Aromatoleum petrolei: one gene and its partner. The protein of the gene in region 1 interacts with the protein of each later gene in a pairwise test. Links are inferred from orthologs where the notes say so. Each region holds a gene or a part of one and is shown in the gene's direction. Other genes may lie near its edges.

Region 1 (10,164 bases):
TACGACACCGTCAAGGGGTCGGACTGGCTCGGCGACCAGGATGCAATCGAATTCATGTGCCGCAAGGCCAACGAAGTGGTCGTCGAACTCGAACACTACGGCATGCCTTTCGATCGCACCGATAACGGCAAGATCTACCAGCGCCCGTTCGGCGGCCACTCGCAGAACTATGGTCAGTCGCCCGTTTCGCGCTCCTGTGCTGCGGCGGACCGTACCGGCCATGCGATGCTGCACGCGCTGTACCAGCGCAATGTGCGCGCCAACACGCAGTTCTTCGTCGAGTGGATGGCGCTCGATCTCATCCGCGACGCGGACGGCGATGTCCTCGGCGTGACCGCGCTGGAAATGGAAACGGGCGAAGTCTCGATTTTCCACGCCAAGGCGACGATCTTCGCGACTGGCGGCGCCGGCCGCATCTTCCACAGCTCGACGAATGCGTTCATCAACACCGGTGACGGCCTCGGGATGGCGGCGCGCGCCGGCGTTCCGCTCGAAGACATGGAGTTCTGGCAGTTCCACCCGACGGGCGTGTTCGGTGCCGGGGTGCTGATCACCGAGGGCGTGCGCGGCGAAGGCGGCATCCTGCGCAATGCGTCCGGCGAGCGCTTCATGGAGCGTTATGCGCCGAACCTCAAGGATCTCGCATCGCGCGACGTCGTTTCGCGTTCGATGGTCACCGAGATCAATGAAGGTCGCGGCTGCGGTCCCGACAAGGATCACGTGCTGCTGGACATCACGCACTTGTCCCCGGAAACGATCATGAAGCGGCTGCCGGGCATCCGCGAGATCTCGATCCAGTTTGCCGGCGTCGACCCCATCAAGGCCCCCATTCCGGTTGTCCCGACTGCGCATTACCAGATGGGCGGTATTCCGACGAACTACAAGGGCCAGGTCGTGGCGCCGAAGGGCGGCAATCCGAACGCGCCGATCACCGGTTTCTATGCGGCGGGCGAATGTGCCTGCGCATCAGTGCACGGCGCAAACCGCCTCGGCACGAACTCGCTGCTCGATCTGCTGGTGTTCGGCAAGTCGGCCGGTGAGTCGGTCGTGGAGGATTTGAGCAGCGGGAACCTCAGCCTCAAACCGCTGCCGGACGATGCCGCAGACATATCCCTCGCGCGTCTCGCGCGCCTCGAAGGTCAGACGAACGGCGAGAGCGTGTTCGACGTCGGCCTCGAGATGCGCCGCACGATGCAAAAGCACGCGGGCGTGTTCCGTTTCGACAACCTGCTGAAGGAAGGCGTCACGCAGATCCTGGCGGTGGCCGAACGGGCCAAACGCACCGGGATCAAGGACAAGTCGAAGGTCTGGAATACGGCACGCACCGAAGCCCTCGAGCTCGACAACCTGATCGAGGTCGCGAAGGCGACGATGGTTTCGGCCGAAGCCCGGAAGGAATCCCGCGGCGCGCACGTGCGCGATGACGCACCCGATACGCCGGAATTCCCGAATGGCCGTAACGACAATGAATGGCTCAAGCACTCGCTGTGGTACAGCGAAGCGAACCGGCTCGAATACAAGCCGGTGACGATGAAGCCGTTGTCACACGATGTCGAGCCGATCGCGCTCGCGAAGCGCACCTACTGAGCGCGGGAGAACTACTGAAATGAGCAAGCGCACCATTCAATTGAAGATGTACCGCTACGATCCGGACAAGGACGACAAGCCGTACATGCAGGACTACACCCTTGAACTGGAACCGTCGGACAAGAAGCTGCTCGACGTGCTGGTTCGACTGAAGTCGCAGGACGATTCGCTGTCGTTCCGCCGCTCTTGCCGCGAAGGCGTTTGCGGTTCGGACGCAATGAACGTCAACGGCAAGAACCGGCTTGCGTGCCTTACCGATATCGAGGGCCTGCCGCAGCCGATCGTGCTGCGTCCGCTGCCGGGGCTGCCCGTGATCCGCGACCTGATCGTCGACATGACGCAGTTCTTCAAGCAGTACCACTCGATCAAGCCGTACCTGATCAATGACACGCCGGCACCCGAGCGCGAGCGCCTGCAATCGCCGGAAGACCGCGAGGAACTCAACGGTCTGTACGAGTGCATCCTGTGTGCCTGCTGCTCGACGTCCTGCCCGTCCTTCTGGTGGAACCCGGACAAATTCGTCGGGCCGGCGGGCCTGCTCGCAGCGTACCGGTTCCTCGCCGACACGCGCGACGAGGCGACGTCCGAGCGCCTCGATAACCTCGAGGATCCGTACCGCCTGTTCCGCTGCCACAGCATCATGAACTGCGTCGACGTGTGTCCGAAGAGTCTGAATCCGACGCGCGCTATCGGCAAGATCAAGGACATGATGGTCAGCCGGGCAGTATGAGCATCAACCGGGGACGCGTGCGCTGGCAATGTCGTAGGGCTCTCCTGGAGCTCGACCTCGTCTTCGCACGCTTTCTGGAAAGGGACTTCGACCGTCTTACGGATGGTCAGTTGGCGGACCTCGACGACTTGCTCCGTTGTGAGGACCATGAGCTGTGGGCCATGGTCAACGGGAGCAGTCCCTGCGAGGTCGACCGCTGGAAGGAGATGATCGGACTGCTGAGTCAGCGTTGACTCGGCAGGACGGTCGTCACAGGGAGCTAGTAGTTAATACGGGCACGCATAAGGGATGACCTATGAGCACTGAACGCACCGCAACGCTTACCGTCGATGGCAAGACCGTCGAATTCCCGGTGATGACCGGTACCCACGGGAACGATGTCATCGACATCCGTACCCTGGGCGCCAAGACCGGTCTCTTCACCTATGACTCTGGGTTCCTTTCGACCGCGAGCTGCAAGTCCACGATTACCTTCATCGACGGTGACAAGGGCGAGCTGCTGTATCGTGGCTATCCCATCGAGCAACTGGCCGAGAAGTGCAACTTCCTGGAGGTTGCCTACCTGCTCAAGAACGGCGAGCTGCCGAACTCCGCGCAGAAGGGTGAGTTCGAGACGACGATCAAGAACCACACGATGCTGCACGACCAGATGACGAAGTTCTATTCGGGCTTCCGTCGTGACGCGCACCCGATGGCGGTCATGGTCGGTGTGGTCGGCGCCCTGTCGGCGTTCTACCACGAGGCAATGGACTTCTCGGATGCTGCTCACCGCAACATCTCGATCAACCGTCTGATCGCCAAGCTGCCGACGATCGTTGCGATGGCCTACAAGTACAACATGGGCCAGCCCTTCATGTACCCGCGCAACGACCTCGACTACACGGCGAACTTCATGCACATGATGTTCGGTACGCCGTGCGAGAAGTACGAGCCGAACCCGGTGCTGGTGCGCGCACTGGACGTCATCTTCACGCTGCACGCCGACCACGAGCAGAACGCCTCGACCTCGACCGTCCGCCTCGCAGGCTCGTCGGGTGCCAACCCGTTCGCATGCATTTCGGCGGGCATTGCCTGCCTGTGGGGCCCGGCTCACGGCGGCGCGAACGAAGCTTGCCTGAACATGCTGGAAGAGATCGGCGACGTGTCGCGCGTCGGGGAGTACATCAAGCGCGCAAAGGACAAGAACGACAGCTTCAAGCTGATGGGCTTCGGCCATCGCGTGTACAAGAACTTCGACCCGCGCGCGAAGCTCATGGGCAAGGTCTGCGCCGACGTCCTGGGCGAACTGGGCCTCGAGAACGACCGCCTGTTCAAGCTGGCCAAGGAGCTCGAGAAGATCGCACTGGAAGACGAGTACTTCGTCGAGAAGAAGCTGTATCCGAACGTCGACTTCTACTCCGGTATCGTGCAGAAGGCACTGGGCATCCCGACTTCAATGTTCACGTGCATCTTCGCGCTGGCTCGTACGGTGGGCTGGATCACCCAGTGGGAAGAAATGATCACCGATCCCGAGTACAAGATCGGTCGCCCGCGCCAGCTCTATGTCGGTGCGGCGCGCCGCAACGTTCCGGAACTGGCCCAGCGTCCGTAACTGATGATCAAGGGCGGGAGAGAATCCCGGCGATGATCTCCGCGGGATGGTCGTTCGACGCGGCCATCCCGTTTTTGTTGGAGATGCCGGGCATGTAGCGTCGAGTAGCCCAAGCAACGCAATAAGACTACAGGTGGCATAACAAATGACCATTCAGCAACGATCCACTTCTCATTTGTTCGGCAGCAATGCGCCGTTCATCGAGGAGCTTTACGAGAATTACCTATCCGATCCGGCGTCGGTGCCGGAATCGTGGCGTGCCTATTTCGATAACCTCCAGTCGCAAAGCGGTGCGGCGCTGCGCGACGTGGCACACGGGCCCGTGATCGCGGCCTTTGCCGAGATGGCGAAGCGCGGCGCGGTCCGTACCGTCGTCTCCGAAGGTGACGACAAGCGGCAGGTGAGCACGCTGCAGCTCATCAACGCCTACCGTTTCCTCGGCAACCGCTGGGCAAATCTCGATCCGCTGCGTCGCACCGAGCGCCCGCACATCGCAGAGCTCGAACCTTCGTACTACGGTTTCACCGAGGCGGACCTGTCGCACAGCTTCAATACCGGTTCGTTCCACGGCTTCTCGACCGACCACGCGACGCTGCGCGAGATCCTCGAAGCAGTGCGCCAGACCTACTGCGGTTCGGTCGGCTCCGAATACATGTACATCTCCGACATCTCACAGAAGCGCTGGATCCAGGCGCGCCTGGAGAGCGTGCGCGCAACGCCGCGCTACGATGCAGCGAAGAAAAAGCGCATCCTCGAGCGCACCACCGCTGCAGAGACGCTCGAGCGCTACCTGCACACGCGATACGTCGGCCAGAAGCGCTTCTCGCTTGAAGGCGGCGAGTCGGCGATCGTCGCGATGGACGAACTGATCAGCGTTGCCGGTTCGCTCGGCGCTCAGGAAGTGGTGATCGGCATGGCTCACCGCGGTCGCCTGAACGTGCTGGTGAATACGTTGGGCAAGTCGCCATCGATGCTGTTCTCGGAATTCGAGGGCAAGGCTGCTGCAGACCTCACCGCGGGCGACGTGAAATACCACATGGGCTTCTCCAGCGACGTCATGACGTCGGGCGGGCCGATGCACCTCACTCTGGCGTTCAACCCGTCGCATCTGGAAATCATCAACCCGGTGGTTGAAGGTTCGGTGTATGCCCGTCAGGTGCGTCGCAGCGACGAGGCCAAGGCGCAGGTCATTCCCGTCCTGATCCACGGTGATGCGGCGGTGGCGGGGCAGGGCGTGAACCAGGAGATGCTGAACTTCTCCCAGACCCGCGGTTACGGCACGGGCGGCACGATTCACATCGTCATCAACAACCAGATTGGCTTCACGACCTCCGATCCGCGCGACTACCGCAGCTCGCTGTATTGCACGGACATCTTCAAGATGGTCGAAGCTCCGATCTTCCACGTGAATGGCGACGATCCCGAAGCCGTTGCGTTTGCCACCAAGCTCGCCGTCGAATTCCGCCAGGAGTTCCAGAAGGACGTGGTGCTCGACATCATCTGCTTCCGCAAGCTCGGCCACAACGAGCAGGACGAGCCGATGGTGACGCAGCCGTTGATGTATCGCACCATCCAGAAGCATCCGGGCACGCGCAAGCTCTACGCTGACCGCCTCGTCGCGGAAGGAACGTGCCAGGCTGACGAGCCCGACCGCATGATCGCCGAGTATCGCGAGCACCTCGATCGCGGCGAGCTGTTGGCGAATCCCGTTCTTCCGGGCCACAACCGTCAGTTCTCTGTGGATTGGACCCCGTTCCTCAAGCAGCCGTATACCGACGCCTGCGACACGGCGATTCCGGTCAGCGAGATCAAGCGCCTGGGCGAACGGCTTTCGACCGTTCCCGAGACGTTTGCGCTGCACTCGCGCGTGAAGAAGATCATCGATGACCGAGCCGGGATGGCACGGGGCGATCTGCCGCTCGACTGGGGCATGGGTGAAAACCTCGCTTACGCAAGCCTGCTCGCGCAGGGCTACCGCGTGCGAATTTCGGGTGAAGACGTCGGTCGCGGAACCTTCTTCCACCGCCATGCCGTGCTGCACGACCAGAAGCGCGAGCGCTGGGACGAAGGCATCTACAAGCCGCTGGATCACATCCAGGACGGCCAGGCCGGCTTCCAGTGCCACGATTCCGTGCTCTCCGAAGAGGCCGTGCTGGCGTTCGAATACGGCTACTCCACGACCGAACCGAACGAACTGGTGGTCTGGGAAGCCCAGTTCGGCGACTTCGTAAATGGCGCACAGGTCGTCATTGACCAGTTCATCAGCTCCGGTGAGGCGAAGTGGGGCCGACTGAGCGGCCTGGTGATGATGCTGCCGCACGGCTACGAAGGGCAGGGTCCCGAGCATTCGTCGTGCCGCCCCGAGCGCTTCATGAGCCTCGCGGCCGAGAACAACTGGCAGATCTGCGTCCCGACGACGCCGGCCCAGGTGTTCCATCTGCTGCGTCGCCAGATGCTGCGCAAGGTCCGGAAGCCGCTCATCATCGTCACGCCGAAGTCGCTGCTGCGTCACAAGGAAGCGATCTCGACGATGGACGAACTGGCCACCGGCAGCTTCCAGACCGTGATCCCCGAGGTCGAGAAGCTGGATCCGAAGAAGGTCAAGCGCGTGGTCCTGTGCCAGGGCAAGATCTATTACGAACTGCAGGCCCATCGTCGCGAGAACAAGATCACCGACACGGCACTGGTTCGTATCGAGCAGATCTACCCGTTCCCGACCGACGCATTCGCCGCCGCCATCAACCAGTTCCCGAATGCAAAGGAAGTGGTGTGGTGCCAGGAAGAGCCCCGCAACCAGGGCGCGTGGTACTGGCTCGCTTCGCGTCAGCATCTCATCAACGTGCTGGGCACCAAGCGCAAGTTGCTGCTCGTCAGCCGCCCGGCATCTGCTTCCCCTGCCGTCGGCTACTACGCCAAGCACAACGCGCAGCAGAAGGCTGTTCTGGAAAACGCATTCGGTCCCATTCAGGACACGACGCAACAATCGCCCAACTAATAAGCAAAAGCTCGAACTTCGGGAGAAGATTACATGCTGATTGAAGTGAAAGTTCCGCAACTGTCGGAATCGGTGTCGGAGGCCACGCTCGTTTCGTGGCACAAGAAGGAAGGCGACGCGGTGTCGCGTGACGAGAACCTGATCGACATCGAAACCGACAAGGTCGTCCTCGAGACGCCGGCTCCTGCCGATGGCGTGCTGGTCAAGATCATCAAGGCGAACGGCGACAACGTGACTTCGGGCGAACTGATCGCCCAGATCGATACGGAGGCGAAGGCTTCCGCCGGTGCCGCCGCGCCTGCGGCTGCCGCTGCCCCTGCGGCGGCTCCCGCTGCTGCAGCCCCGTCGGCCGCCGCCGGCGCCGCCAGCCCGGCCGCACGCAAGATTCTCGAAGAGAAGGGAATCGCTGCCGCCGACGTCGCCGGCTCCGGCCGCGGCGGACGCGTCACCAAGGAAGATGCGGTTGCTGCCCAGCCGCGTCCGGCCGCAGCACCCACCGCTGCACCGGCCTCGCTCACCCTGACCGGCGATCGTCCGGAAGAGCGCGTGCCGATGACCCGCCTGCGTGCCCGCATTGCCGAGCGCCTGATCCAGTCGAAGAACGAAAACGCGATCCTGACGACGTTCAACGAAGTGAACATGGCCCCGGTCATGGCGCTGCGCAAGCAGTACGGCGACAAGTTCGAAAAGGCGCACGGCGTCCGTCTCGGCTTCATGGGCTTCTTCGTCAAGGCCGCGGTCGCCGCGCTGAAGAAATTCCCGATCCTGAACGCCTCGGTAGACGGTACCGACATCATCTACCACGGCTACATCGACATCGGCATCGCCGTTGGTTCGCCGCGTGGTCTCGTGGTGCCCATCCTGCGTGATGCGGACCAGATGTCGATCGCCGACATCGAGAAGAAGATCGCCGAGTACGGCCAGAAAGCAAAGGACGGCAAGCTGTCGCTCGAGGAACTGTCCGGCGGCACGTTCTCGATCTCCAACGGCGGCGTGTTCGGCTCGATGCTGTCAACTCCGATCATCAACCCGCCGCAGTCGGCCATCCTCGGCATCCACGCGACCAAGGATCGCCCGGTGGTCGAGAACGGCCAGATCGTGATCCGTCCGATCAACTACTTGGCGATGTCGTACGATCACCGCATCATCGACGGCCGTGAAGCCGTCCTCGGCCTGGTGACGATGAAGGAAGCACTGGAAGATCCGGCTCGCCTGATCCTCGACGTGTAATCGACATGCTGCGTGGCGCTCCGTCGGACCTTGCCGTCCGGCGTAGCGCCACGCTTTTCCTTTTTCGGGAGTGAATGATGGCTGACAAGCAATTCGACGTACTCGTCATCGGCGGCGGGCCTGGGGGGTATGTGGCGGCGATTCGTGCCGCACAACTGGGTTTCAAGACGGCGTGCGCGGAATCCAATCCGTATGCCGATCCGAAGGGCGAGCCGCGTCTTGGCGGCACCTGCCTCAACGTCGGGTGCATCCCGTCGAAGGCGCTACTGCACACCTCGCACCTCTTCGAGGAGGCCGAGCACTCGTTCGAGGGCCAGGGCATCAAGGTGAGCGGCGGCGTGAGCATCGAGGTGCCGACGATGATCGGTCGCAAGAACAAGGTCGTCGACCAGCTGACGCAGGGGATCAAGGGCCTGTTCAAGAAGAACAAGGTGACCTTCCTGGCCGGCCATGGCAGCTTCGAGAGCGCGGGTGCGGCCGGTTATGTGGTCAAGGTCGGCAATGAAACGGTGGAGGCCAAGCACGTCATCATTGCGACCGGTTCCAAGCCCCGTCACTTGCCGGGCATTCCGGTCGATAACAAGATTGTCTGCGACAACGTCGGCGCACTGGATTTCGATTCGGTGCCGAAGAAGCTCGGCGTCATCGGTGCCGGCGTGATCGGCCTGGAAATGGGCTCGGTATGGCGTCGTCTCGGCTCGGAAGTGACCGTGCTGGAAGCGCTGCCTGATTTCATGGGCTTCGCCGATGTCGACGTCGCCAAGGAAGCGCTCAAGGTCTTCACCAAGCAGGGACTCAAGATCCAGACCGGCGTGAAGATCGGCGACACCAAGGTGTCGAAGAAGGGCGTCTCCATCGCCTACACCGACAAGGACGGCAAGGAAGCCAAGCTGGAATGCGATCGCCTGATCGTGTCCGTCGGCCGCGTCCCGAATACCGACGGTTTGAATGCTGCGGCAGTCGGTCTGAACGTGAATGACCGCGGCCAGATCGTCGTCGACGGGCACTGCAAGTCGAATCTGCCCAATGTCTACGCGGTCGGCGACGTCGTCCGTGGTCCCATGCTCGCACACAAGGCGATGGAAGAGGCTGTCATGGTCGCTGAAATCATCGCGGGGCAGGCCGGGCACTGCAACCTCGACATGGTTCCGGGCGTGATCTACACGTCGCCCGAGATCGCCTGGGTCGGCAAGACCGAACAGCAGCTCAAGGCCGAAGGCGTCGCCTACCGGGCCGGCAAGATCCCGTTCATGGCCAACGGCCGCGCACTCGGATCCGGCGACCCAACCGGTTTCGTCAAGATGCTGGCCTGCGCCACGACCGACCGCATCCTCGGCGTGCACATCATCGGAGCCAACGCATCCGAGCTGATCTCGGAAGCTGTCGTCGCGATGGAGTTCGGCGGCGCCTCGGAAGACCTGGCACGCATCTGCCACGCTCACCCGACCCTGTCGGAAGTTGTGCACGAAGCAGCCCTCGCAGTGGATAAGCGTCCGCTGCACTTCTGATCGGCCTTTCGGCTGGTCGCTCGCGGGGTGGTGCGGGATAATCCCGGACCACCCTCATTTTTTCGCATTACGGTTTCAGGCAGATTCCATGCCCCATCGCGTCCTGAATGTCCCGCAGTACGGGATGCTCGAGGCCTACGAGGCCCAACTCGCTGCTCGTGGTTACAAATCGGACCCGGAGCAGCGCGCTGCTGCGCAGCGCCTGCAGGTACTCTATTCCGATCTTCTGGGTTTCAAGGCAGCGCGGCGCGGCACCCTGCGCAAGCTCTTCACCCGACCGCAGATGCCCCGCAGCGTGTATTTCTGGGGAGGCGTGGGACGCGGCAAGAGCTTCCTGATGGATTGCTTCTACGACTCGGTTCCGTATCAACGCAAGCGGCGGGTGCATTTCCATGCTTTCATGCAGGAGGTGCAGAACGATCTGAGGGAATTCAACAAAGAGCCGGATCCCCTGCAGCGGGTGGCAGACCGCGTTGCCAAGGAAACGCGGCTGTTGTGCTTCGATGAATTTCACGTGTCCGAC
Region 2 (9,659 bases), 2.6 Mb from region 1 along the record:
GCAAGTGCAGGAGGTCATCATCCAGGAAGGAGTGCATACCTTCGAGACGGTCGATGACGCGGTTGCCGAGCCGGTCGTCTACATGATGGACCGCTTCGTCGTCGGCGGCTTCTACCGCGTGCACACCGAGCGCGGCCGCGACGAGAACCTCAACGCCCCGGGCATGCACTTCAAGCCGCTGGCGTTCCAGACCTGCTGCTCGCTGCCCGACTGCCGCCAGGCACCGGATGCCGCGCCCAACCGCTTCTATGCCTACGGCGTGGTCGCGCGGCTGGCGCTGCTCGCGGCGTCGGTCGAGATCGAGGAGACCGAGCCGGCCGAAGCGGACGTGGCGTAAAGGGCGGTCATGGGAAAGAGCCTCAAGATTGCCTTCATCGTCGATCCCCTCGACAAGCTGAAGGCCTACAAGGATTCCAGCATCGCGATGATGCGCGCGGCAAGTGCGCGCGGGCACGAGGTGTTCGCGATCCAGCGCCCGGCACTGAGCTGGTGCGAGGGCGCGGTGTCGGCGCGCGCGCTGGCGCTCACGCCGCTCGCGGACGACCATGACTGGTACCGGCCGGGTGTCGAGTCCCTGCTGCCGCTGACGGCCTTTGACGCCGTGCTGATGCGTCAGGATCCGCCCTTCGACTTCGAGTACGTGACCGCGACCTGGATGCTCGAACGCGCGGTCGCCGCCGGTGCGCGCATCTTCAACGACCCGCGCGCGATCCGCGATCATTCGGAGAAGCTCGCGATCTGCGAATTCCCCGACCTGATCCCGACGACGCTGGTCGCGCGCGACGCGGTCGATGTGAACGCCTTCATCGACCAGTTCGGCGACGTGATCCTCAAGCCGCTCGACGGCATGGGCGGCACGCAGATCTTCCGCGTGCGCGCGGACGATCCGAATCGCAACGTGATCATCGAGACGCTCACGCACGAGGGCAAGCGCACCATGATGGCGCAGCGCTTCCTGCCCGAGATCGTCGAGGGCGACAAGCGCGTGCTGATCATCGGCGGCGAGGTCGTGCCGTATTCGCTCGCGCGCATCCCCAAGGCCGGCGAGACGCGCGGCAACCTCGCGGTCGGAGGGCGCGGCGTCGCGATGCCGCTGACCGAGCGCGAGCACGAGGTCGCCGCCTGCCTCGCGCCCATCCTCCATGCACGCGGACTGCTGATCGTGGGGCTGGACGTGATCGGCGGGCGGCTGACCGAGATCAACGTCACCAGCCCCACCTGCTTTGTCGAGATCGCGGAGCAGACCGGCTACGACGTGGCCGCGCTGTTCGTCGACCAGCTCGAGAAGGCTTGCACCCGATGAATCTGCGCGAGGCGCTGCGGCGGGCTGCCGCAGTCCTGTTGCCCCTGCTGTGTGCGGCGTTGCTGGCGGCGTGCTCCAACTCCGAGCTGCACAAGCAGGAAGCCTACGTGTTCGGCACGCGCGTCGACGTCACCGTATATGGCGAGACGCGCGAGACGGCCGAGGCGGCGATGGCCGAGGTGCTGCGCGAGTTCGACCGCCTGCACCGTGCCTACCACGCGTGGCAGCCCTCCGAGCTGACCGCGCTGAATGACGCGATCGCGCGCGGCGAGGTTGCGACCGTGTCGACCGAGCTCGCGACCATGCTCACGGACGCGGCCCGGCTGGCGGATCTCGGCGACAACCTTTTCAATCCCGCGATGGGTGCGCTGATCGAGATGTGGGGTTTTCAGGCCGACGAGTTCGTGCCACGCCGCCCTGACCCCGCTGCGCTGCAGGCGGTGCTGGAAGCCGCGCCGCGCATGTCCGACCTCGTCATCGACGGCAACAAGGTGGAAAGCCGCAATCCGGCCGTGAAGCTCGACCTCGGCGGCTACGCCAAAGGCTACGCACTCGACCGCGCGGCGGCGATCCTGCGCGCGAAGGGTATCGAGAACGCGCTCATCAACATCGGCGGCAACATCCTCGCGCTGGGCAAGAAGGGCGACCAGCCGTGGCGCATCGGCCTGCAGCACCCGCGCGAACCGCAGCCGCTGGCGACGCTGCCGCTCTACGACGGCGAGGCGATCGGTACCTCGGGCGACTACCAGCGCTACTTCGAGCTCGACGGCAAGCGCTACTCGCATCTGCTCGACCCGCGCAGCGGCGGGCCTGCCGACGCCACGCAATCCATGACCGTGCTTGTGACTCCGCGCGAAGGCGCCGGCACGCTCTCCGATGCCGCGAGCAAGCCGCCCTTCATCGCCGGCGACAACTGGCGCCCGTACACGCGCCGCTATGGCATCGACCATGCGCTGCGGGTCGCCGCCGACGGGCACATCGAGGTCACGCGCGAACTGCGCGCCCGTCTGCAGTTCCCGTCCGGAACGGCGCCCGTCACTGTGGTCGACTGATGCCGCCGCTGCGTGCGCACCTCGATCGCCTGGCGATCTCGATGATGGTGGTGTTGTGCACCATCTGGGGGCTGCAACAGGCGGCGATCAAGATCACCAACGTGGGTATCTCGCCGCTGTGGCAGGCCGGCTGGCGCTCGGCTGGCGCGACGCTGCTGATCCTGTTGTGGGCGCGCCTGCGCGGGGTGAAACTTGCCGAAGCGGATGGTACGCTGGCACCCGGCGTGATCGCGGGCCTGTTGTTTGCCGCCGAGTTCGCGCTGATCTTCGCTGCGTTGCAGTACACCACCGCCTCGCGCGGCGTGATCTTCCTCTACACCGCGCCCTTCATGGTCGCCCTCGGGGCGGTGTGGCTGCTGCCGCACGAGCACATGCGCCGCGCGCAATGGAGCGGCATGAGCCTGGCCTTTTCCGGTGTGCTGGTGCTTTTCGGCGAGGGCCTGCTGGAGCCGTCCGGGAAGGCGTGGATCGGCGACCTGATGATGATCGGTGCGGCCGTGGCCTGGGCGGCCACGACACTCACGATCAAGGTGAGCCCGCTCGCGCGCGCCTCGGCAGAAAAGACGCTGCTGTACCAGCTCGGGGTGTCGGCCCTCTCGCTGACGCCGCTTTCGCTCTCCTTCGGCGAACCCGGGGTGTTCGCCGCCGATGCGCGCGTGTGGTCGGCCTTCGCCTTCCAGACCGTGATCGTCGCCGCGGCGAGTTACCTCGCGTGGTTCTGGCTGATCTCGCAGTACCCGGCGACGCGCCTGTCCTCGTTCTCCTTCCTTACCCCGGTGATGGGCGTGCTGGCGGGCGTGTTCGTGCTCGGCGAGCCGATGACGCCTGCGATCTGGCTGGCATTGGCGCTGGTCGGTGCCGGCATCTGGATCGCCAACCGGCCCGCCCCGGCGGCCTGACGCCGGCGCCGCTGACACGGGCGCGCGCATCGGAGCGCCGGATCGGCTACAGTGATCGTTCATCCGCCTTGCCAGGGGGGGCAGCACCATGTCGGAGCCGAGGATCGAGTTCTGGTACGAGTTTGCGAGCTCGTACTCCTATCTGTCGGTGATGCGCATCGAGGCGCTGGCGCGCGACGCCGGTGTGGCGGTGGAGTGGAAGCCCTTCCTGCTCGGCCCGGTGTTCCTCGCGATGGGCTGGAACGATTCGCCGTTCAACATCTATCCGCCCAAGGGGCGCTACATGTGGCGTGACCTCGCGCGGCTTGCCGACAAGTACGGGCTGCCGTTCCGCATGCCCAGCCGCTTCCCGCGCAGCGGCCTGCTCGCGGCGCGGGTCGCGCTGCTGGGCGTGGAGCAGGGCTGGGTCGCGGAGTTCTCGCGCAGGGTGATGCTCGCCAACTTCGCCGAAGACCGCGAGATCGGCGAGCCCGAGGTGGTCGGGGCGATCCTGGCGGAGCTCGGCCTGCCGGTCGACGCGCTGTTGGCCGCCGCGGTCACGGAGGACAACAAGCGCGCATTGCGAAGCCAGACCGAGCGCGCGGCTGCGCTGGGAATGTTCGGTGCGCCGAGCTTCCGCGTCGGCGAGGAACTCTTTTGGGGCAACGACAGGCTGGAAGACGCGCTCGCGTGGGCGCGGCGTGCAGCATCCTGACCGGGAAGCGAGCCGTAAGTCGCTACGCCCCTTTTTGCCCTGCTGCCCCCTTCGGCGGGTCAGGGCGAAGCGGTATCGGCTGGCGCCCTAGTTCGCCGGCTTGACCATATCTTTCGCGGCGTCCTGCGCCTTTTCGGCTTCGCGCTGTCGGATGCGCTCCTCGTAGCGCGCGCGGTCGCGTGCCGCCGCTTCGGCGCGCCCAGCCGCTTCGGCCTCGGCCTGCGTGCGCGCCTTGGCCTTCTCTGCGTCCTTCTGCTTGCGTTCGGCCTGCTGCGCTTCCTTCGCGCGCACCGCATCGGCCTCGCGCTGGCGGCGCGTGCTCTCCGCCATCGGGTCCGGCTGGATTGCAAAGGCTCCCTCCGGCGCGGGTTCCGCCGGCTCGGTCGGCGCATCGGTGCGTGTGCGCCCGCTTTCCGCGGCCGCGCGCCGCTTTTGCGCGAGCTCGGTGCGGCTTGCCTCGGCTTCCAGCGTGCGCGCCTTGCCGACGGCCTCCAGATGTGCGTCCTTTGCGTTGGCGATGCAGCGATTCACAAGGAAGCGCTCGTAGCACTTCGGCAGTTCCGCGGCGAGTGCGTCGTCGGCCTGCTGGCGCAACGCCTTGGCCTCGTCGCGCAGCTTTGCGGCGCGTTCCAGCTCGGGATTGGGCTCCGGCGCGGCGTCGGCGGCAAGGGCGCCGCCGCTGGCGAGGGCGAGCAGCAGGGGCAGGAGCGCAGTCAGGCGATGGGGCAGGTGGGGTGTCAGGCGAGGAGGCACGATGTCCGGCGGCGGTCGGGTTCGGGGATGCGTAGAATAACGCCTTTGCTCGAAGATGCGCTGACGTGATCCAGTTTCGCAACCTCCGCCTCGCCCGGGGCGCCAAAATCCTCGTCGATTCCGCTTCCCTGCAGATCCACCCCGGCTGGCGCGTCGGCCTCACCGGCGCCAACGGCACCGGCAAGTCCAGCCTCTTCGCGCTGCTGCGCGGCCTGCTGCACCAGGACCAGGGCGACCTGGAGATCCCCGCCGGCTGGCAGATCGCCCACGTCGCGCAGGAAACGCCCGCGCTCGCGAAACCCGCGATCGAATACGTGCTCGACGGCGACACCGAACTGCGCGAAGTGGAGGCGAAGCTCGCTGCGGCCGAAGCAGCGCATGACGGTGCGCACATCGGTGAGCTGCACGCGCGCCTGCACGAGATCGGCGGCTACGCATCGCGCGCCCGCGCGGCGGCGCTGCTCGACGGCCTGGGTTTCGTTGGCGACGATCCCGAGCGACCCGTGTCGGATTTCTCCGGCGGCTGGCGCATGCGCCTGAACCTCGCGCAGGCACTGATGTGCCGCTCCGACCTGCTGCTGCTCGACGAACCGACGAACCACCTCGACCTCGATGCCGTGATCTGGCTCGAGCAGTGGCTGCGCGACTACCGCGGCACGCTGCTGCTGATCTCGCACGACCGCGAATTCCTCGACGCCTGCGTCACCCACATCGCCCACATCGAGCAGCAGCGCCTCACGCTCTACAGCGGCGGCTACTCGGACTTCGAGCGTCAGCGCGCCGAGCGCCTCGCACAGCAGCAGGCGCTGTTCGAGAAGCAGCAGCGCGAGGTCGCGCACATCGAGAACTACATCCGCCGCTTCCGCGCCCAGGCGACCAAGGCCCGCCAGGCGCAGAGCCGCATCAAGGCGCTGGAGCGCATGGAGCGCATCGCCGCCGCGCACATCGACACCCCGTTCTCCTTCAGCTTCCGCGAAGGCCCGGCCGCGCCCGATCCGCTGCTGCAGATCGAGGATGGCGCCGTGGCCTATGGCGAGCGCACCGTGCTCGACCGCATCCGCCTCACGCTGCGCCCCGGTGAGCGTGTCGGCCTGCTCGGGCGCAACGGCGCCGGCAAGTCCACGCTGATCAAACTCCTCTCCGGTGAACTCCGACTCGCCGCGGGCAGCCGCAGCGAAGGCAAGGGTCTGGCGATCGGCTATTTCGCCCAGCACCAGCTCGAAACCCTGCGCCCCGAGGAATCCCCGCTGCAACACATGGTCCGCCTCGATCCGCGCGCCCGCGAGCAGGAGCTGCGCGACTACCTCGGCGGCTTCGACTTCCGCGGCGACGGCGTCGGCGGCACTTCGACCCCGGCCACCACGCCCTGCGGCTCCTTCTCCGGCGGCGAAAAGTCGCGCCTCGCGCTCGCGCTGATGATCTGGCAGCGCCCCAACCTGATGTTGCTCGACGAGCCGACCAACCACCTCGACCTTGAGATGCGCCACGCGCTCACACTCGCGCTGCAGGACTACGAGGGCGGCATGGTGCTGGTGTCGCACGACCGGGCGCTCTTGCGCGCGACCTGCGACCGTTTCCTGCTCGTCGACGACGGCCGCATCCAGCCCTTCGACGGCGACCTCGACGACTACCGCGACTGGCTCGCGACGCGCCGCGCGCAGGCGGCCGAGGCCGCGAAATGCCCCGATCGCGAGGCGGACAAGGCAGCAAGGAAGGCCGACCGCGCGCAATCGGCCGCCGAGCGCCAGGCACGGCTCGCGGCGCGTCGTCCGCTGGTGAAGGAGATCGACCAGATCGAGAAGAAGCTCGCCGGCTGGCAGGGCGAGAAGAAGCTGCTCGACGCACGCCTCGCCGACCCGACGCTATATACGGGTGGCGATTCCGCGCAGCTGCAGACGCTCCTCAAGCGCCAGGCCGAGCTCTCCGGCTGGATCGAGGAGGCGGAGCTGCGCTGGCTGGAGATCTCCGAGGCGCTGGAGGCGATGCCGGCGGACTGAGGGCCGCGGCCGGATGCGGTGCGCTCAGGCCGTCGCCGGCAGCCATCGTGCCGGGTCGATGTTCCACTGCGCGAAGTCCTCGTGTTCGACGATCGTGTCCCACGAGTCGGCGAGGTCCAGCTTGCGCGGCGTCGTGTAGCAGCGCTGCTTCACGTCGAAGATCACCAGCACCCGCGGCTTGAGCAGGTTGTTCGGGTTCTGCTCCTGCACCACCGCGAGCGCCTTGCTCTCCAGGCTCACGAGCGAGCCGGTCGGATAGATGCCGATCGAGCGGATGAAGGCGTGCACCAGTTTTGGCGCGAAGTGGAACTTGCTCCATTCGAGGAGTTTCCTCAACGCCAGCGTCGGCGGCATGCCCTGATGGTAGACGCGGTTCGAGGTGATCGCGTCATACACGTCGACGATCGCCGCCATCTGCCCGTACAGGCTGATGCCGTCGCCCGCAAGGCGGTTCGGGTAGCCCGTGCCGTCGAAGCGCTCGTGATGCTGCGCCGCAACGTCGAGCGCGACCTCGCTGATGCCCGGCGTGTTCTGCAGGATGAGCTTGCTTTGCACGACATGGGACTTCATCGCGTCGAATTCGGCGTCGGTGAGCTTGCCCGGCTTGTTGAGGAGCTGTTCGGGCACCCTGGCCTTGCCGACGTCGTGTAGCAAAGCCCCGATTGAGATCTCTCGGATCACCTCGCGCGGCAGTTCCAGCGTGCGCGCGAAACTCGTCATCAGTGCGCACACCGACACCGAATGCATGAAGGTGTAGTCGTCGTGGTCCTTCAGGTGCAGCAGCGGTAGCAGCGCGTCGGACTTGCGGAAGATCGACGCGACGATGTTCTCGACCAGCGGTTCGATCTGTTCGAGTTCGATGTGCTTGCCGAGGCGGATGTCATCCATCATGTTGCGCACGATGCGGCGTGCCTCGCCATGCAGCCGTCGTGCCCGGTAGCGCTCGGCCTCGGGCGAGATCGCCAACTCCTCGCTCGGTCGCGTCGTCGCGATGCGGTCGAGCGTGGCGTCGACTTCGCGCGCCGCCTCGGCGGCGCTCGGTGCATCCGGCACGTCACCGCCGCGCGCCGTGTCGATGTAGATCTCGCGCACGCCGATCGCCCGCACGCGCGCGAGCGTCTCCGCGTCCTTGACGAGGAAGCGGCTGAGCACGAAGTCGTGGTCGATCCAGTCGCAGTTCAGGTCGTGGATGAACATGCCCCGCGCAAGCTGGTCGATGCGTATAAGTTTGATCATCGGCGAGGTGCGATGCGGCGCTGAGCCTTGTTTGTGAAAATGCTCCGATTTATACCGCATATGGGCGACGCTGCGCGACAGCGGCTGCGCGCCGCCTCGTCCGCAGCCAGCTCCCGAAGGCGGGCTTTTTGCGGCTAAAGTGACGCATGGGAGCCCATCGTGCCCCCACACACCCCTTGTTCCGAGGATTCCGCATGCCTGCTGCCCTGCCGCTCGATCTGCCGGCCCTGCACCTCGCCCGCGAACGCATCCGCGACGCCATCCTGCGCACCGTGCAGTGGCAGAACGAACCGCTGTCCGAAGAGCTGGGCGTGCCGCTGCGTCTCAAGCTGGAAAACCTGCAGCGCACCGGTTCGTTCAAGCTGCGCGGTGCCACGCACAAGATCGACTGCTTGCTCGCGTGCGCGAATCCGCCCACCGGCGTCGTCGCCGCCTCCGCCGGCAACCACGCCCAGGGGGTTGCGCGCGCCGCGGCCCAGTGCGGGCTGCGCGCCGTCGTGTTCATGCCGGTGAACGCGCCGCTGACGAAGATCCAGTCCTGCCGCAAGCTCGGCGCGGACGTGCGCCTGGTCGGCGAGACGCTGGAAGCCGCGACCGACGAGGCGACGAAGCTCGCCAAGGACGAAGGCCTCGCCTTCCTCCATCCCTACGACGACTGGGACGTGATCGCCGGGCAGGCGAGTTGCGGGCTGGAGATGCTGGAGGACGCCCCGGACATGACGGTCGCGATCGTGCCGTTGGGCGGCGGCGGGCTGATCTCCGGCATTGCGCTCGCGCTCAAGCTGCAAAACCCCGCGATCCGCGTGATCGGCGTGCAGACCGAGGCGGTCGCCCCCTGGCGCAGCTACCTGCGCGACGGGGCGCTGGAAGAGGTGCCGCCCGGCGCGCACACGATCGCCGACGGCATCAAGGTCAAGCGCCCCGGCATGCTCACGCGCCAGGTCATCGCGCGCTACGTCGACGAGATCGTGACCGTCGACGACAACGCCATTGCCGAGGCTATCGTCACGCTGCTGGAACGCACGCGCACGATAGGCGAGGGCGCGGGGGTGGTCGGGCTCGCCGCGTTGATGCAGCGCAAGATCGCGCTGCGCCCGGACGACCGCGCGGTGGTGGTGATCTCGGGCGGCAACGTGGACATGACGCTGGTCGGGCGCTCCATCGACTATGGCCTGGCGTCGAGCGGGCGGCTGATGTGCGTCGCGGTGACGATCTCGGATGCGCCGGGCCAGCTGCTCGCGGTGCTCAAGACGGTCGCCGACCTCGGCATGAACGTGCGCCACGTCGAACACCGGCGCGGCGAACTGCACGTGCCGGTGGGCATGACCGAGGTGATCCTGCAGATGGAGACGCGCGACTTCGAGCATCAGGACGAGCTGCGCGCGCATTTCGCGCAGCAGGGCCTGCACGTGCGCAACCTGTTGGGCGGCTGAGCGGAAAAGAAAAACGGGACGACCGGAGCCGTCCCGCCAAATGGCCTCCATCGGGGCCAAGGGTTACGCATTTAGCCCTGCCATTATAGGGCCATATCACCCAGACCGCTGGCCTTCTAATAGGTTCCCGGGAGATTAAATTTTTTGAACCTTGCCGCTTCCGGGTGCGGCGGCACGGTGGCCGGCGACTGTTAGAATCCGGGGTTCATTTATCCGCCGATAACAGGAAGCTTGCCGTGCAGATCGTCTGTCTCGACCTCGAAGGTGTGCTGGTCCCCGAAATCTGGATCGA

Evidence for each region.
Region 2: the proteins of ToN1_RS23200 (region 1) and ToN1_RS11420 interact in binary tests that used the Escherichia coli proteins (3 or more experiments, as listed by UniProt). The link is inferred for Aromatoleum petrolei from one-to-one orthologs.

Annotation. Positions count from the first base shown.
Region 1 is NZ_CP059560.1:5,059,189-5,069,352, forward strand. What follows is about bases 3,710-7,103. They hold ToN1_RS23200 (2-oxoglutarate dehydrogenase E1 component), read left to right. Parts: upstream 3,710-4,053; coding sequence 4,054-6,903; downstream 6,904-7,103. Other genes in these bases: gltA (citrate synthase), read left to right, coding at 3,710-3,908; odhB (2-oxoglutarate dehydrogenase complex dihydrolipoyllysine-residue succinyltransferase), read left to right, coding at 6,937-7,103. Also shown: sdhA (succinate dehydrogenase flavoprotein subunit), read left to right, coding at 1-1,587; ToN1_RS23185 (succinate dehydrogenase iron-sulfur subunit), read left to right, coding at 1,607-2,317; ToN1_RS23190 (FAD assembly factor SdhE), read left to right, coding at 2,314-2,550; more of gltA, read left to right, coding at 2,613-3,709; more of odhB, read left to right, coding at 7,104-8,133; lpdA (dihydrolipoyl dehydrogenase), read left to right, coding at 8,211-9,641; cell division protein ZapE, read left to right, coding at 9,730-10,164. UniProt on the Escherichia coli protein: E1 component of the 2-oxoglutarate dehydrogenase (OGDH) complex which catalyzes the decarboxylation of 2-oxoglutarate, the first step in the conversion of 2-oxoglutarate to succinyl-CoA and CO(2).
Region 2 is NZ_CP059560.1:2,494,902-2,504,560, reverse strand. The notes cover bases 4,344-7,232. They hold ToN1_RS11420 (ATP-binding cassette domain-containing protein), read left to right. Parts: upstream 4,344-4,766; coding sequence 4,767-6,698; downstream 6,699-7,232. Other genes in these bases: ToN1_RS11415 (HD-GYP domain-containing protein), read right to left, coding at 6,723-7,232; ToN1_RS11425 (hypothetical protein), read right to left, coding at 4,344-4,701. In the rest of the region: gshA (glutamate--cysteine ligase), read left to right, coding at 1-337; gshB (glutathione synthase), read left to right, coding at 347-1,303; ToN1_RS11440 (FAD:protein FMN transferase), read left to right, coding at 1,300-2,355; ToN1_RS11435 (DMT family transporter), read left to right, coding at 2,355-3,254; ToN1_RS11430 (2-hydroxychromene-2-carboxylate isomerase), read left to right, coding at 3,343-3,948; more of ToN1_RS11425, read right to left, coding at 4,036-4,343; more of ToN1_RS11415, read right to left, coding at 7,233-7,934; ilvA (threonine ammonia-lyase), read left to right, coding at 8,129-9,367; bifunctional phosphoserine phosphatase/homoserine phosphotransferase ThrH, read left to right, coding at 9,604-9,659. UniProt on the Escherichia coli protein: Genetic data indicate it may be involved in ribosome assembly or function.